4 regions of the Streptomyces sp. NPDC021749 genome follow, and region 4 is predicted to be linked to each of the others. Evidence: riboswitches for the same ligand, from Rfam matches in the RefSeq annotation. Region 4 holds a riboswitch; each other region holds the start of a gene.
The links. Region 4 has a riboswitch for cobalamin ahead of AB0G35_RS05325 (CbtB-domain containing protein). Riboswitches for the same ligand answer to the same signal wherever they lie in the genome.
Positions count from the first base shown of each region.

Region 1: it holds a riboswitch for cobalamin, as region 4 does, so the genes downstream of both, metE (5-methyltetrahydropteroyltriglutamate--homocysteine S-methyltransferase) here and AB0G35_RS05325 (CbtB-domain containing protein) in region 4, are expected to answer to the same signal.
Region 2: it holds a riboswitch for cobalamin, as region 4 does, so the genes downstream of both, AB0G35_RS00245 (cobalamin biosynthesis protein) here and AB0G35_RS05325 (CbtB-domain containing protein) in region 4, are expected to answer to the same signal.
Region 3: it holds a riboswitch for cobalamin, as region 4 does, so the genes downstream of both, AB0G35_RS28645 (HoxN/HupN/NixA family nickel/cobalt transporter) here and AB0G35_RS05325 (CbtB-domain containing protein) in region 4, are expected to answer to the same signal.

Region 1 is NZ_JBFACE010000010.1:47,013-49,152, reverse strand. Features, by position in the region: gene metE (5-methyltetrahydropteroyltriglutamate--homocysteine S-methyltransferase) at 1-773, opposite strand, end outside; cobalamin riboswitch at 927-1,146, opposite strand; gene AB0G35_RS12575 (SpoIIE family protein phosphatase) at 1,161-2,140, opposite strand, start outside.
Region 2 is NZ_JBFACE010000001.1:46,206-48,345, forward strand. Features, by position in the region: gene AB0G35_RS00235 (caspase family protein) at 1-219, opposite strand, end outside; gene AB0G35_RS00240 (hypothetical protein) at 225-650, opposite strand; cobalamin riboswitch at 852-988, shown strand; gene AB0G35_RS00245 (cobalamin biosynthesis protein) at 1,118-2,104, shown strand; gene AB0G35_RS00250 (cobyric acid synthase) at 2,101-2,140, shown strand, end outside.
Region 3 is NZ_JBFACE010000036.1:24,006-26,145, forward strand. Features, by position in the region: gene AB0G35_RS28635 (carbohydrate ABC transporter permease) at 1-472, shown strand, start outside; gene AB0G35_RS28640 (metalloregulator ArsR/SmtB family transcription factor) at 580-954, opposite strand; cobalamin riboswitch at 1,036-1,285, shown strand; gene AB0G35_RS28645 (HoxN/HupN/NixA family nickel/cobalt transporter) at 1,316-2,140, shown strand, end outside.
Region 4 is NZ_JBFACE010000004.1:51,664-53,803, reverse strand. Features, by position in the region: gene AB0G35_RS05335 (SPW repeat protein) at 1-16, opposite strand, end outside; gene AB0G35_RS05330 (histidine phosphatase family protein) at 176-757, opposite strand; cobalamin riboswitch at 876-1,023, shown strand; gene AB0G35_RS05325 (CbtB-domain containing protein) at 1,068-1,283, shown strand; gene AB0G35_RS05320 (CbtA family protein) at 1,300-2,049, shown strand; gene ribA (GTP cyclohydrolase II) at 2,114-2,140, opposite strand, start outside.

The DNA of each region.
Region 1 (2,140 bases), on a different contig from region 4:
TCGCCGAGCCGGTCGAAGTAGGAGGCGACGAGCAGTCGGGGCCGGTCGGTGAGACTGCCGAGAGCGCGGTAGGCGCGGGCGGCGGCACTGAGCTCGGCGGGGGCGCGGTCCTGCACGAGCGCGGGCTCGTCCAGCTGCACCCACTCCGCACCGGCGGCCCGCAGGTCCGCGAGCACCTCGGCGTACACGGGCAGCAGCCGGTCGAGCAGCGTCAGGGGGTCGAAGTCCGCGGCCACGCCGGGCGCGGGCTTGGCCAGGAGCAGATAGGTGACCGGACCGACCAGCACCGGGCGGGGGCGGTGGCCGAGCGCGAGGGCCTCGCGCACCTCGGCGACCTGCTGGGCGGAGTCGGCGGCGAAGACCGTGCCGGGGCCCAACTCCGGCACCAGATAGTGGTAGTTGGTGTCGAACCACTTGGTCATCTCCAGCGGTGCGACGTCCTGCGTGCCGCGGGCCATGGCGAAGTAGCCGTCCAGGGCGTCCGTCTCGACGGCGGCGCGGTGGCGGTCGGGGATCGCGCCGACCATGACGGTGGTGTCCAGCACGTGGTCGTAGTACGAGAAGTCGCCGGTCGGGACCTCGTCGATGCCGGCGTCCGCCAGTTGCCGCCAGTGGGTGCGGCGCAGTTCGGCGGCGGTGGCGCGCAGGGCGTCCGCGCCGACGCGGCCCTTCCAGTAGCCCTCGACGGCCTTCTTCAGTTCCCGGTTCTGTCCCTGACGGGGGTAGCCGTACACGGTAGCCCGTGCTGCTGCGGCTGGGGTCCTGCTGGTCACGGAGATCTCCTTCGCGAGATGAGTCCCTGAGGTCCCGGGGACGGGACGAGCGCGCGAAGGGGTGACGGACCGGAGGGCACGGCCCGCGGCCGTCCGTTCGGTCTGTACGCCGACCCGCCCTCGAAGGTCACCGGGATGTCCGCGCACGGGCGGTCCCGCACGCGGGCAGGTGGCAGGTCTTCGGACTCGCGGGCGCGTCCTCACGACGTGAGGACACCTACTGGCCGTCGCTTCCCAGACCCGTCCGGGCCCAGTGCGTATGACGGCGGTCGTTCCCGCTCACCGCTGCGGGGCAGTCCCGGATTCCCACCGGGTTCCCTCTTGCGACGCGCCTGCCTGGCGGACAGGGCGAACCAGCTGCCCGACCAGCCTAGCGCGCCCTCGGGGCTATCGGGCGGTGGCTGCCGGTCGGTATTCGGCCAGCAGGAGGGCGATGTCGTCGGCGCGGTAGGAGGAGCGCTGGGCGTGGTGGAGGAGGCGGTCGGCGAGTTCGTCGAGGGAGTCGGCCGGGGCGTGCGCCATGGAGCTGCGGAGGTGGTCGATGCCCACGTCGATGGGGATGCCGCGTTCTTCGACCAGGCCGTCGGTGTAGAGGGCGAGCGCGGAGCCGGGTGGGAGGTCCAGGGAGGTCTCGGGGTAGTCGCTGGCGTGGTCCACGCCGAGGAGGGGACCGGTTTCCAGGTCCAGTACTTCGGTGTGTCCGTCGGGGTGGCGGAGCAGGGGCGGCGGGTGGCCGGCGCGGACCGCCAGGGCACGGTGCCGGGCGGGGTCGAGGTGGAGGTAGCAGCAGCTGGCGAGGAGGCCGGTGCCGAGGTCGATCAGGGTGCGGTTGGCGCCCGCCAGGACGTCGCCGGGGGCGTGCCCCACCGCGACGAACGCCCGTACCGCGCTGCGGAGTTGGGCCATGGTGGCGGCTGCGGCGATGCTGTGTCCCTCGACGTCGCCGATGACCAGGGACACGCCCCGGGTGGTCGGGATGACGTCGTACCAGTCACCGCCGATGTCCATGCCGCTGGTGCAGGGGAGGTAGCGGGCCGTCGTCCGCAGGTCGGGGAGTACGGGCAGCCGGTGGGGCAGCAGGGCCTGTTGGAGGCCGCGGGCGAGGGCGAACTCGGAGTCGTAGAGCCGTGCGCGTTCCAGTGCCTGGGCGATCAGTCCGGCGAGCGCGGTCAGGACGCTGCGGTCCTTGGGCGTGAAGCGATGGACCTCGTCGAAGCCGAGGACGCAGGTGCCGACGGGGCGGCCGGAGGCGATCAGCGGGAGGTACGCCCAGGAGTTCACGCCGCCGATCGGGATGCCGGGGTAGCCCTGGGAGAGGCTCTGCTGTGACTCGATGAAGAGCGGGATGCCGGAGGTCAGGGTTTCGG
Region 2 (2,140 bases), on a different contig from region 4:
CTCGTCGGCGGCGGCCTTCAGCGCCTGGCTCAGTTCCCAGGGCTCGGCCGGGCGGCAGAGGGTGACCTCCTCGGCGGTGAACAGGTCGGTGGCGGTGAGGGCGCGGCGCAGCTCGGCGGGGTTGCCCTCCACCGCGGGCAGTCCGTTGAGCGTGGCGTAGTCGTGGACACCGATCAGCAGCGCCCGGTTGATCTTTCCCCGCGCGTCGTATTCGGACATCCGGGTCAGTCCTCGCCGGTGCTGCCGCTCTCGTGCGTCGGGTTGCCGGGATCGGGGCGCCCGGGGCCGCCGTCGCCGATGATCTCGACGGCGGGCTCCTCGCCGGCGGAGCGCTCCTCCCGGCGGCGCCGCAGCCATTCCCGCAGGGCGATGCCGAGCCCCTTGGTGACCTCGGCGGCCATCGCGCCGACGATGACCAGGATCAGGTCGTCCACGCCGACGGCCATGTCGGCGGGGCCCGGTTCGCCCCCGTCGTCCGTGGTGTGCGGGGGCTGCGGCCGGTGTTCCCAGGCGTGGTCCCGGCGGTTCAGCCAGGGTTCGCGCTCCAGCCAGGCCCGGAGGTCGTCGAGGTCCTGCTGCGGATTGTCCGTCCCGGTGACCCTGAGGCGGATCTCCTGACGGTCCTCGTGATGGTCGGCGTGCTCCGGCATCCCCCAGCCCCCTTCCGGCGGCCCCTTCGCCGCCGTGCACCAGATAGTGACGTGGAATCAGGGACCGGGGCAACCGTCCGTGACGCCACCACCACCCTGTGGCGTGCGCCACAGGACCTGCTGCGGGGCAGCGCCGCAGGTCAAGGGCGAGTTGACGGGCCTCGCGGACCGTGGTGGACTGCCGGGGCCAATCGGCGACAGATGAGGAAGTCCGGTGAGAATCCGGCGCGGTCCCGCCACTGTCACCGGGGAGCGTTCCTCCGAGGAGGGCCACGGTCCGTACGGAACGTACGGACGGGAAGGCCGGGGGACACGCCGATCCGGGAGCCAGGAGACTCTGGTCGCCGTCACGTCGAGCCAGGGCGAGGACCCTGAGTGAGGACATACCGCCATGCCCGGCCGCCCGCCCCGATCCCCACTTCCCGCTGCCGCAGGGCCCCTTCGAGGACTGACGGCGGCCTGATCCGATGCGCGGCGAACACGCGGGATACGCGTGCGGCGCGGCCCTCGGCTTCCTCGGCGACCTGATCGTGGCGGACCCCCGGCGCGGCCACCCGGTGGCCGCCTTCGGCCGGGCCGCCGCCGCCGTCGAACGCCGGCTGTGGCGCGACCACCGGGGTCACGGCGCGGTCCATGCCGTGCTGTGCGCGGGCGGTGCGGCGGCCGGCGCGGCGCTGCTGGAGCGGGCCGTACGGCACCGCCGCGGCGCCCGGGTGGCGCTCACCGCGGCCGCCGTGTGGGCGGTGCTGGGCGGCACCTCGCTGGGCCGGGAGGCGCGGGCCGTCGGCGGTGCGCTGGAAGCGGGCGATCTGGACGTGGCGCGGGAGCGGCTGCCGCATCTGTGCGGGCGCGACCCGCAGGCCCTGGACGGGCCGCAGATGGCCCGGGCGGTGGTGGAGTCGGTGGCCGAGAACACCTCGGACGCGGTGGTCGGCGCCCTGGTGTGGGGTGCGTTCGGCGGGGTGCCCGGCCTGGTGGCGTTCCGGGCGGTGAACACCCTGGACGCGATGGTGGGTCACAAGTCTCCGCGCTACCGCCGGTTCGGCTGGGCCGCGGCCCGGCTCGACGACGTCGCCGGCTGGCCCGGTTCCCGGCTGACCGCCGCGCTGGCCGTGCTCGCGGGCCCCGACCGGCGCGGTGCGCTGCGGGCCTGGCGGGCGGACGGCGGGGCGCACCCGAGCCCCAACGCGGGCCCGGTGGAGGCGTCGTTCGCGGGCGCACTGGGCGTACGGCTGGGCGGCACGCTGGCGTACGGCGGGCGGGTGGAACACCGTCCGGTGCTGAACGGCGCGGCGCGGCCGCCCGCGGTGGCGGACATCGATCGGGCGGTGCGGCTGTCGCGGCGGGTGAGCGCGCTGGCGCTGGTGGCGACGGTGACGGGACGGCTGGCGGCGGGCGCGGTACGGCGCAAGGCCGCGGGCAGCAGGGGCACGAGCGGGAGGAAGCGCCGGTGAACGGGCAAGGCGGGACGGCCGGGGGGCTCGGCGGCG
Region 3 (2,140 bases), on a different contig from region 4:
GCAGATCGGGCTGCTGCCGGTGGCCAAACTGTTCGGCGCGCTCGGCCTGTTCGGCTCCATCCCCGGCGTCATCCTCTTCCACACCGCGTACGGTCTGCCGTTCGCCATCTTCCTGCTGCGCAACTACTTCGCGGAGATCCCCAAGGAGATGCTGGAGGCCGCCCGGATGGACGGTGGCGGGGAGTGGCGGATCTTCTCCCAGCTGGTCCTGCCGCTGGGCCGCCCGGCCATCGCCAGTCTGGCGATCTTCCAGTTCCTGTGGGTCTGGAACGACATGCTGGTCGCCCTGCTCTTCGCGGACAACGAGTCGCAGCCGCTGACGGTCGCCCTGCAGTCGCAGATGCGCCAGTTCGGCAGCAACATCGGCGTGCTGGCGCCCGGCGCCTTCCTGTCCCTGATCGTGCCGCTGATCGTGTTCTTCGTGTTCCAACGGCACTTCGTCCAGGGGATCATGGCCGGTTCGGTCAAGTAGCTCCGGGGCGCCTCCCCGCCCGCGCGCCAGGGCCCGCTGTCCACCACAGCGGGCCCTGGCGCGTGTCCGTGCTGTTGAGAGGCATGCCCCGGGCGGGAGGGCGTGCGTCACGCCTGCGCGTGGTGGGGTTCCGCCGGCGCGCAGTGGGTCAGCAGTGCCGCGGTCGCGTCGTCGACCACGCGGTAGCGCACCACCCGGCCGTCCTTGTCGCCCTCGACCACTCCGGCGGCGCGTAGCAGGCGCAGTGCCTGGGAGACCGCGGTGTCCTTCATGCCGGTGGCGACCGCCAGGTCGGAGACGGCGACGGGGCCGGCCCGGTGGAGGGCGAGCAGCAGGGCCAGGCGCCCGGGATCGGCGAGCAGCGCGAAGCGGTCGGCCCAGGCCCGTACCTCGCCCGGCTCACCGATGGCGGCGATGGCGTCGCAGACGCGGTGGCCGTCGATGGTGCGGTGGTCGGCGCGCTCGGCCGGGACGAGATGCATGGGGACATCTTCGCAGGTCGCAGAGTGTGATCTTGGATACCTGCACAGTTGTGCAGGCTTGAAGGGATCGCCGGACGCCCCGTAGGGTTGGCGGGCCGTGGTGCTCGGGAAGACCGGTGACGGACCTCGTGGTCCCAGTCCGGAGCGGCCCTCGCCACTGTGATCGGGGAGTTTCCGGCCCTTTCCGTACGCGCACGGCGCGGGTACGGCGCCACTGACCGCAGCCTGCGGCCGGGAAGGCGGGGACGGACGCGTGCACCCTTCCCCAAGCTCCGAAGGAGCAGGGTGGTACCCCAAAGCCAGGAGACCGGCCACGGCATCTCACGAAGTGATCCACGAGGTGCTGGAGCGTGACCGCCGGATGGCCCTGTCCACCGATACCCCGACCACCCCTGCCCCCGTCGCCGCGTTCCGCTGGCGCCGGCAGGACACCGTCCGCACCGCGGGCCTGATGGCCGTCATAGCGGGGCTGCACGTCGTCGCCTTCGGCGTGCTGTTCCTGCTCGTGGTCCCCTACCACTACGCCGTCGGCAGCCAGGTCTTCGGCGTCGGACTCGGCATCACCGCCTACACCCTGGGCATGCGGCACGCCTTCGACGCCGACCACATCGCCGCGATCGACAACACCACCCGCAAGCTGATGGCCGACGGCAAGCGTCCGGTGTCGGTGGGCTTCTGGTTCGCCCTCGGGCACTCCAGCGTCGTCGTCGTGATGGCCGCCCTCGTCGCCGGCGGCGCCCAGCTCGCCGGCATCCTCCTCAACGACGAATCCCGCACCCACCAGATCCTGGGCACCATCGGCACCACGGTCTCGGGCACGTTCCTCTACCTCATCGCCGCCCTCAACCTGATCGCGCTGACCGGGATCTGGCGGGTGTTCCGCGGTATGCGCGAAGGCCGTTTCAACGAGACCGAGTTGGAGCAGCAGCTGGACTCCCGGGGCTTCATGAACCGCTTCCTGGGCCGGTTCACCCGCTCCATCTCCCGCCCCGGCCAGATGTTCCCGCTCGGTTTCGTCTTCGGCCTGGGCTTCGACACCGCGACCGAGGTGACGCTGATGGTGATGGCGGGCAGCGGCGCCGCGGCCGGCGTGCCCTGGTACGCGATCCTGTGCCTGCCGCTGCTCTTCGCCGCCGGGATGAGCCTGTTCGACACCCTCGACGGCACCTTCATGAACTTCGCCTAC
Region 4 (2,140 bases):
GTGAGACGTCGGCCATGCGACTCGCCTCCTTCGCTCGCAAGCCTGGCCGTTATCGCGTGGCATCGGGCCACGGCTTTATTCTGCGCTTATGTCGCCTTTATGTGTAGATGAAGCGACAGATGAATTTTGAAGGGGTACGGTCAGCTTCTCGCGGGTGCCGACGGCTCCTCGCAGGTCAGCCGCCCGCCCCGGGGCCCAGCGCCCGACCCAGCCCCAGATTCCAGCGGCCGCCCCGTCCGCTCAGCTCGGTCACGGTCAGCGGCGCCACGTCCAGCCGCCAGAACGCGTCGGCGGGCACCCGCATCGCACACACCGCGGCGGCCCGTACGACGTCCGGTTCCACGACCGCCACCACCCGTCCGGCGTCCAGCGCCATCCGGATCAGCCAGCCCGCGACCCGGTCGCAGAGCTGCCGCAGCGACTCCCCACCGTGCCCGGCGAAGCCCGGATCGGACAGCCAGGCGGAGACCGCGTGCGGTTCCGTTTCGGCCACCTCCGCCAGGGCCCGTCCACACCACTCCCCCATCGCGCAGCCCGCCAGCTCCGGCACCGGCCCGGCCGGCAGCCCGAGTTCCTCCGCGGTGCGCCGGCAGCGCACCGAGGGCGAGGTGAAGACCCGGTCGGCGGCCGGCAGCGCCCCCGCGGCGGCCCGGGCCCGTCGCAGTCCGGCCGCGTGCGGCGGGGCGTCGTCGTCGAAACGCACCTCGCGCTGGGCGTCGCCCGCGGCCGGTGAGACCAGTATCACCCGAGTTGTCATGCCCTCTTCTCTCTTTCGTTCCCGGAACGCCAACTCACGGCCTCATCAGGGGAGTTGTCCGGTCGGTGCGCCCCGCTCCGCACCCGTCCGCCCCCCGTACGGTCTTGGCCAGGTGGCCGGATCGCGGTACGTTCACGGGTGCTTGACGACGGCATGACGGAAGCCGGTGGGATCCCGGCGCGGTCGCGCCACTGTATGTCCGGTTTTTTATCAGCCCGCCAGGGGCCGGTACCGGACGAGCCAGACCCGCATGTCGTTATGCACTCCCATTTACCGGGGACGCGAGTTCCCCCCAACAGGAGGTCCTGCCATGGCTCAGACCATCGCACCGCCGGCCACCGGCGCCACCCCCGCCCCGCTCCCGCTCAAGGCCATCGCCCCCTGGGCGCTGTTCGCCGGTGTACTGATGCTGGTCCTGCTGTACTTCGTCGGCGCGGAGCAGGGCGCCACCTCGCTGCTGTCCGGTTCGGACGTCCACGAATGGCTGCACGACGGGCGCCACCTCCTCGGCTTCCCCTGCCACTGAGCGGGCGGCCGCAGCCATGAACTCCCTCACCGTCAGAACCCTGCTGATGCGCGGCATGCTCGCCGGCCTGGCCGCCGGCGGGTTCGCGCTCCTCGTCGCCTACGTGCTGGGCGAACCGCGGATCGACGCCGCCATCGCCTTCGAGGAGGCGCACAGCCACGAACACGAGATGGAAGTGGTCAGCCGGGGACTGCAGTCCACGGCCGGGCTCGCCACCGGCGTCCTGGTCTACGGCGTGGCGCTGGGCGGGATCGCCGCGCTGGCCTTCTGCTTCGCGCTGGGGCGGATCGGCCGGTTCGGGGCCCGCGCCACGGCCCTGCTGCTCTCCGGGGCGGCGCTGGTGGCCGGTTACGTCGTGCCGTTCCTGAAGTACCCGGCCAATCCGCCGTCGGTGGGCGACCCCGACACCATCGGCAAGCGCACCGCCCTGTATTTCCTGATGATGCTGCTCGGCATCCTGCTGGCCGTCGCCGCCACGCTCCTCGGCCGGCGGCTGGCTCCGAAGCTGGGCAACTGGTACGCGACGGTGGCCGCCGTCGCCGCCTTCGCGGTCGCCGTCGGGCTCGCGTACGCGTTCCTGCCGGCCGTCAACGAGGTACCGGCGGACTTCTCCGCCACGCTGCTGTGGCAGTTCCGGCTGTCGGCGCTCGCCGTCCAGCTGGTGCTGTGGACCGCCTTCGGGCTGGTCTTCGGGCATCTGGCGGACCGCGTCGTCGCGGCCCGGCCGGCCGCCGAGCGGGCCGAGGCGGTCTCCGTGGCCTCCTGATCCGCAGCATCCACCGCACCACCGGTCCGGGGCCCGCGAGTCGTTCCTCGCGGGCCCCGGACCGTCAGAACTGGTGGGGGATGCCGTCCAG